2 regions of the Micromonospora sp. NPDC005324 genome follow, and region 1 is predicted to be linked to the other one. Evidence: riboswitches for the same ligand, from Rfam matches in the RefSeq annotation. Region 1 holds a riboswitch; the other holds the start of a gene.

The links. Region 1 has a riboswitch for cyclic di-AMP ahead of ABZS40_RS14805 (NlpC/P60 family protein). Riboswitches for the same ligand answer to the same signal wherever they lie in the genome.
Region 2: another riboswitch for cyclic di-AMP. It lies ahead of ABZS40_RS15860 (hypothetical protein); the one in region 1 lies ahead of ABZS40_RS14805 (NlpC/P60 family protein).

Annotation. Positions count from the first base shown of each region.
Region 1 is NZ_JBEXGE010000011.1:185,123-188,587, reverse strand. It holds gene ABZS40_RS14815 (NlpC/P60 family protein) at 1-205, shown strand, start outside; gene ABZS40_RS14810 (peptidoglycan recognition family protein) at 261-2,243, opposite strand; cyclic di-AMP (ydaO/yuaA leader) riboswitch at 2,479-2,614, shown strand; gene ABZS40_RS14805 (NlpC/P60 family protein) at 2,628-3,465, shown strand, end outside.
Region 2 is NZ_JBEXGE010000013.1:20,643-24,107, forward strand. It holds gene ABZS40_RS15850 (MarR family winged helix-turn-helix transcriptional regulator) at 1-190, opposite strand, end outside; gene ABZS40_RS15855 (carbonic anhydrase) at 362-1,099, shown strand; gene ABZS40_RS15860 (hypothetical protein) at 1,155-2,174, opposite strand; cyclic di-AMP (ydaO/yuaA leader) riboswitch at 2,179-2,309, opposite strand; gene ABZS40_RS15865 (YibE/F family protein) at 2,476-3,465, opposite strand, start outside.

The DNA.
Region 1 (3,465 bases):
CACCGGTGACCAGTGGAACGAGGGCAAGGCCGTCTCGCGAGCGGATGCCCGCCCCGGTGACCTGGTCTTCTTCTTCTCCGGCCTGAGTCATGTCGGGCTGTATCTGGGTAACAACCAGATGGTGCACGCGCCACGCGCCGGCAAACCGGTGCAGGTGTCCAGCATCACCACCATGCCCATCGCCGGGTTCCGCAGACCCGGCTGATCCACCTCGCGCGACACGACGGCCCCCGGTCACCGACCGGGGGCCGTCGTGGTTCTCAGCGGGGCGCGCCCACCGGGGACGGCAACAGCTGCACGTCGGCGAGGTCGACGTACATGATCCGGTGGCCGAACTGGATCTGCGCGTACCGGTTCTTGCCGCGAATCACCGTCCAGTCGCCCGGCGAGGAGCCGTCGAACGTGCTGGCCCGGTAGTACTCGCCGGCCAGCACCGCGCCGACGGCGTACCGCTGCCCGGCCGCCAGGGTGTACTGGAGCGGCGAGATCGTCTGGTAGGGCACCCCCTCCGGGTACGCGGACTGCTCCGGGTATGCCCGCCCGTAGACCGGAATGGTGGTCCGTCCGGGCTTCGGCGTGGCCACGACGCCGACGGTCCAGCTGGCGGTCGGCGCGGAGGTTGGGTTGTGGAACCAGGCCCGCTGCCCGAGGTACCAGATCGCCGTCCAGTCGCCCTGTCGTCCGGCCAGCGCGTACGTCTGCCCGGCGGACGCCCGGGCCCCGTGGTCCGACACGACCATCGTGTTCGGGCTGCCGTCTGGGCGGAGCGCGATGTCGTTGACCAGCGGCGCGTCAGCGGACGGTGCGCTGCGCAGCACCACTGCGGAGGAGCCGCGCGGCGCGCAGGGCACGCCTGCGGTGACGCAGCCGGTGAACGCCGGCTGGTTGGTGGCGTAGTCCGGGTCGATCCGGACCAGCCCGGTGGCCGGGGTGCCGGTGTCCAGTCGAGGCGCGTGCAGCAGGTCGAAGTAGTGCGTCCAGTCCCAGTACGGGCCCGGATCCCAGTGCATCCCCCGCACTGTCGAGGCGACGGTGCCGGGCACGTTGTCGTGGCCGATGATGTGCTGACGGTCCAGTGGGATGCCCAGCCGCAGCGCCAGGTGCCGGACCAGCTTCGCCGAGGCCCGGTACATCGCCTCGGTGTACCAGGTGCCCTGCGCCGCGAAGCCCTCGTGCTCCAGCCCGATCGACTTCGCGTTGACGTACCAGTTGCCGGCGTGCCAGCCGACGTCAGTGGTCTTCACGTGCTGGGCGATGTGCCCGTCGACCGAGCGCAGCGAGTAGTGCCAGCTCACGTAGGTCGGGTCCTGGACGAGTTGCAGGGTCGTGGCCCAACTCGCCTCGGTGTCGTGGATGACGATGTACTCGATCTTCTGCCGCGCGGGTCGGTCGGAGAGGTCGTGGTTGCCGTAGTCCCCGTCGCCAAACGCCTCGTAGGGCGCCGGGATCCACTCGCAGGAGATGGTGCGGGGGCACTCCACACCGTCGGGGCGGGCCAGCCGGCGCAGGCCCAGCCGGTCCAGCCAGGCACGCTCGGGCCGCACCGCGCGGGCCGGCAGGGTGATCCGCTGGCCGTCGTCGGTCACCCGGGCTTCGCCAGCGCCGATGGTGGTGAAGACCTCGTCGGCGAAGGCCGCCGCGGCGTCGGCGCTGTCCGCGCCCGAGTAGCGGGCCACCGCGCCGTACCAGGCCGCCGGGTCGGTGTCCGCGCCGACCGGCGCGCTCAGATCCCGTTGGTACGCGCTCAGCAGCGCGGCCCCACCCCGGATGTTGAGGCCCGCGTCGGTGCGCAGTGCCTCGGGGGTGGCGCCGGTCAGCGTGGCCGCGGCGTCCACGGTCTGCAACGCGGCGGTGGACGGCGCGGGGGCCTCGACCGGGCGGGGCGCGGGCACCCGCGCGGGACGGGAATCGTCGCCGCGTGGGTCCTCGGCACCGGCGTCGTGGTGGCCCCGCCCGGGTAGGGCGGCCACGTGCCGCGCGTCGGTCAGGTGCATCGGGCCGTAGCCGCCACTGGTGCTCGGTGTGCCGGCGTTGGTGTCCCAGCGCGACTCCAGGTAGGAGACGCCGAGCAGCACGACGGCCGGCACGCCGTACTCGGTGGCCGCGGCGGCGTACTGCTGCTGGCGGTCGGTGGTGGGCGCGGCGACGGCCGGGCCGACGGAGAGTGGCACCGTTGTCGCGGCGGCGACCACGGTGGCGGCGAGCAGTGCGCGCCAGCCGGTCGACAGGGTTGGATGGTGCATCGAACCCCCTAGATTCTCTCGGAGTGAGGTCAGGTCACCATCGCGCCGGCCGGGAGGTTACGTCAATACCTTTCCATCTATCGAAGTATGCGGAAAGAATTCTTCACACACGGTCGGTGACCTCGTCCAATCCGTACGGAGTGTCACGGCCGCACGGGTTGCGGATCGGTAACAAGCGTCTCTACTCTGGTCATTCGTCGGCCCGACAGCAGCTCCGCCCAGCCCGGGCGGTAACGGACCGACACCGCCGAGTCGTTTCCGAACGAACCGGGGACCCAGGTCCCTCGGGGTGAATCCGCAGCAACTGCGGTAGGGCGCCGACTTCCCGCCCGAACCCGTCAGCTAACCCGGTAGGCGGTCAGGAAGAAGGAGTACGAGACCCCGGTGGCACTCCATGCCCCGCGGCCGTCGTCCGAGCGGTCGGCATCAGCCGGCCCGGCGTCGATCGTGCCGCGCCCACGCTGGTCCCGCTTCACCACCGCTCTCGCCGCGCTGGCCGGCATCGCCGTCGTCCTGACCGGCAGTGCCACGGCGGCCCACGCCGACCCGTCCGTCGCCGAGATCGAGCGCCAGATCGACGCCGACTGGAACAAGCTCGAACCAATCATCGAACGGCACAACGCCACCCGCACCGACCTCGCCGCGAAGCGCAAGCAGGCCGACGCGCTGGCCGCCCGGATCACTCCGCTGGAGCGCCAGGTCGACGCCGCGATGGACAAGGTCAGCGCCCTGGCCGTCCGCGCCTACAAGGGCGAGAACGTCTCGACGGTCAACGCGGTGCTGGGCAGCCGGTCGCCCAGCGAGGTCGTCGGCCAGCTCGAAATGCTCGACCGCTTCGCGCACAACCAGCAGAAGGACGTACGCCAGGTGGCCGACCTGCGCGACCAGTTGGCCGCGCAGAAGGCGCCGCTGGACGAGATGGTGGCCCAGCTGACCCGCACCGAAGCTCAACTGGCGGCGAAGAAGAAGCAGATCAACGACGAGATCGACCGCCTGCAGAAGCTGCGCCTCAAGGTGTACGGCAGCGGCGGCGGCGGTCCGCTGCGCCCGGCGCCCTGTCCGGGCAGCTACCCCGGCGGCGCCGCGGGCACCGCTGTCAAGTTCGCCTGCGCGCAGATCGGCAAGCCCTACGTCTGGGGTGCCGAGGGCCCGAACTCGTACGACTGCTCCGGGCTGATGTTGGCCGCCTGGGCGAAGGCCGGCGTGTCGCTGCCGCACAACG
Region 2 (3,465 bases), on a different contig from region 1:
GCAGGTAACCGCCCGCCTCCAGGTCGGCGACGATCGCCTGCGCGGCCCGTTCGGTCACCCCGACCTCGGCCGCGACGTCGCGCAGTCGGGCGGTCGGATCGCGGGCGATGGCCAGCAGGACGTGCCCGTGATTGGTGAGGAACGTCCAGTTCCGCCCGCCACCGGTGTCGTCCGTCACCGTGCTCGCCATCGTGCGACCGCCTTTCCAGGGGGTGGCCGGAGTCAACGTATGAAATCTAAATCACGCATACCTTGACGCATCTTACGGTGCGTGTGACGGTGGAGCACGAGCCAGCGCCTGCCTGCACGGCCGGCGAAGAGCCGGCTTGACCAGGTCAGATGCGTCGAGACGAGGTGCGGGATGAGTCATACCGGGAGCTCTGGCGGTCAGCCGGGTCCGCAGCGGACCACCGACCGGGCCACCGCCCTCAACGAGCCGACCCGGGCGTACGCCGAGCTGGTCGCCGGCAACCGGCGCTTCGTCGACGGCGCACCACGCCACCCCAACCAGGACGCCGGGCACCGGGCCGCCGTGGCCGACGGGCAACATCCGTTCGCGGTGATCGTCGGCTGCTCCGACTCACGGCTGGCCGCCGAGATCATCTTCGACCGGGGTCTGGGCGACCTGTTCGTGGTTCGCACCGCCGGGCACACCGCCGGTCCTGAGGTGCTCGGCAGCGTCGAGTACGCGGTGACAGTTCTCGGCACCCCGCTGGTGGTGGTGCTCGGCCACGACTCGTGCGGTGCGGTGCAGGCCGCCCGGGAGTCCGCCGCGACCGGTACCGCACCGAGTGGCCATCTGCGCGCCGTGGTCGACGCCGTGCTGCCCAGCCTGCATCGGGCCGAGGCCGAGGGCGTGGACGACATCGACGGCATTGTCGACATCCACATCGCCCAGACCGTCGAGACGTTGCTCGGGCAGTCCCCGGTGCTGGCCGACGAGGTGGCGCGGGGGCGGTGCGCGGTGGTCGGGGTGTCCTACCGACTCGCTGCCGGAGCGGTGCGCCCGGTGGCCGCCGTGCCCGCTGGCTTCGCGACGTTGGGGACCCCGGCCGGATCCACCGAGTCGACCGACCCGGCCGCTGCTGCCACCGTCTGACGCGACGAGGGCCGCTCCGCGCCACGCGGAACGGCCCTCGACGGGATCGTGCAGGTCAGAGCAGCGACATGTGAACGTGGTCGGTGTGGTTCGACGGCCCGCTGTACGAACTCCAGCCGGTGGCCGGGAACCAGATCTGCCGGTTCCAGATCACGTAGTAGATGCCGAGCCGGTCTGCGTTACGGATGAGGAACGCGGCGACGTTGTTGCCGTACGTCCGGGTGTCGTTGTTGTGCCACGGGGCGAACCCGCTCTTCTGTAGCGACCAGTCGCAGGCGCGGCCCTTCGGGTGCTCCCACGGCCCGCCGGGGCGGTAGCAGCCGACGAACCGGTTGAAGCCGGCCGCCTTGACCTCCTTGTACGCGTGCAGCGTGCGCGGTGTGATGCAGCCGGACGTGGTGGGGTCGTTCTCGCTGCACGACTGGGCCTTCCAGTCACCGTCGGCCGTGCGACCCGGGCCGATCTTCGCGACCTTGGAGGTGGCATCCACCAGGCCGCCGGTGAAGCCCTTGCCGCCGACGAGGGAGAGCGCCTTGTCTGCCTCGCTCTTGCGCTTCGCCATCAGGGCGGTCTGCTTCTGCTGCTCGCGGACCTCGGTGTCGAGGGCCAGCTTGGCCTGCTCGGCGCGGGCCTTCACCTCGTTGACCTCGGAGAGCTTCTTCTCGTTGACCATGTTCATCTCGTCGAGCATCCCGGCGCGCTGGACGAACGAGTCGGGCGCTTCGCTCTCCAGCAGCATCGCGACCGCGCCGATCCGGCCGGTCCGGTACGCCTGGGCGGCGATCTGCCCGACCTGCGGGGCCAACGCGTCCAGGTCGGCCTTGGCCCGGTTGACCTCCGCGGCCAACTCGCCCTGCCGCTTCTTGGACTTGTCCAGCTTGGACTTTGCGGCGGAGTAGTCGCGGTTGGCCTGCTCGATGACGTCGTTGAGCAGCTTGGGCTCGCCGTCCTCCTCGTGCCCCGAGGGTGTGGGGGTCGTCGGGGCGGCGTGCGCTGGGAGCGGCCCGGCGAGCACTGTCAGTGCGGCGATCACGGCCACCACGGGTGTCAACCAGCGGCGTAGGGGTGCCGTCACAATGTTCCCTTCCGTCGACCGCCGACCGGGTTAGCTGACGGGTTCGGGGCGGAAGTGGCCCCTACCGCTGACGCGGATTCACCCCAGGTACCTGGGTCCCCGGCTCGCCGGTTGGCGATTGGGCGGTGGCACCGCAGGCGCCGCTTCGCGCCTTCATCGGTCACCGGCAGCGAGGTTACCCGAGAGTCGACCAGGTGAGCTACGGCTGGATGCCGACCAAAAGCGTCATTTCGCCATAGCGTTGAGTGACCAGTGACGCGGTTCTCAGGGTGGATGCCCGATCTGGTCACGCTGAGGAGTGTCACCATGCCGTATCCGTGCTCCTGTTCGACTCCGGCCACCGGTCGGTGGCCTCGGATGGGGGTGTGGCCCGCTTCTGGCCCGGCTCGTCGGTGCCGGCCGTTCGCGGTGAGATGAGTGCGGCCAGTGCCTCGCTGCGGTCCGGCTGGGGCCGGGACGCCGGAGCGTCGGTGGACGCCGTGGCAGCGCTACGCCCGGCGGCGGTCACCACCGCGGCCAGCCCGGTGGTCAGCGGCACTGCGGCGATCAGGCCGAGGGTGGCGACCGCGCTGCGGACGATCTCCTGCGCGAGGAACTCACTGGTGAGGATCTGCCCGATCGGCCGCGCGTCGGCGGTGAGCAGGAGCAGCAGGGGCAGTGACGCGCCCGCGTACGCCAGCACGATGGTGTTGACAGTGGACGCGATGTGCGCGCGGCCGACCCGGGTGGCCGCCCGGTACAGCTGCAACCGGGTCAGCCCGGGGTTGGCGTTCGCCAGTTCGGTGACGGTTGCCGCCTGGGTGACCGTCACGTCGTCGAGCACCCCGAGCGAGCCGATGATGATCCCGGCGAGCAGCAGACCGTGCAGGTCCACGTCGCCCTGGAACATCGACAGGGTGGTGGCGTCCTCGCTGCCGAAGCCGGTGAGGTGGGTCGCGGCCGTGGCGATGGTGGCGAGCACGCCGGTCAGCACCAGGCTGCCCAGGGTGCCGAGCACCGCGACCGAGGTCTGTGCGGTGACCCCGTGGGTCAGATAGAGCACCACGAACATGATCAGGGCCGCGCCGACCACCGCCACCAGCAGCGGTGACCCGCCGGCGCTGATGCCCGGAAGCACGAAGGTGAGCAGGATGGCGAAGCTGGCGGCCAGCCCGGCGAGCGCGGCCAGACCTCGCCACCGACCGAACGCGACGATCGCGGCCGCGAAGATCACCGCCAGCCACACCATCGGGGTGCCGCGTTGGTGCTCGGCGATGTTCCAGTTGCTGGTGGTGGGATCGGTCGGGTCGGC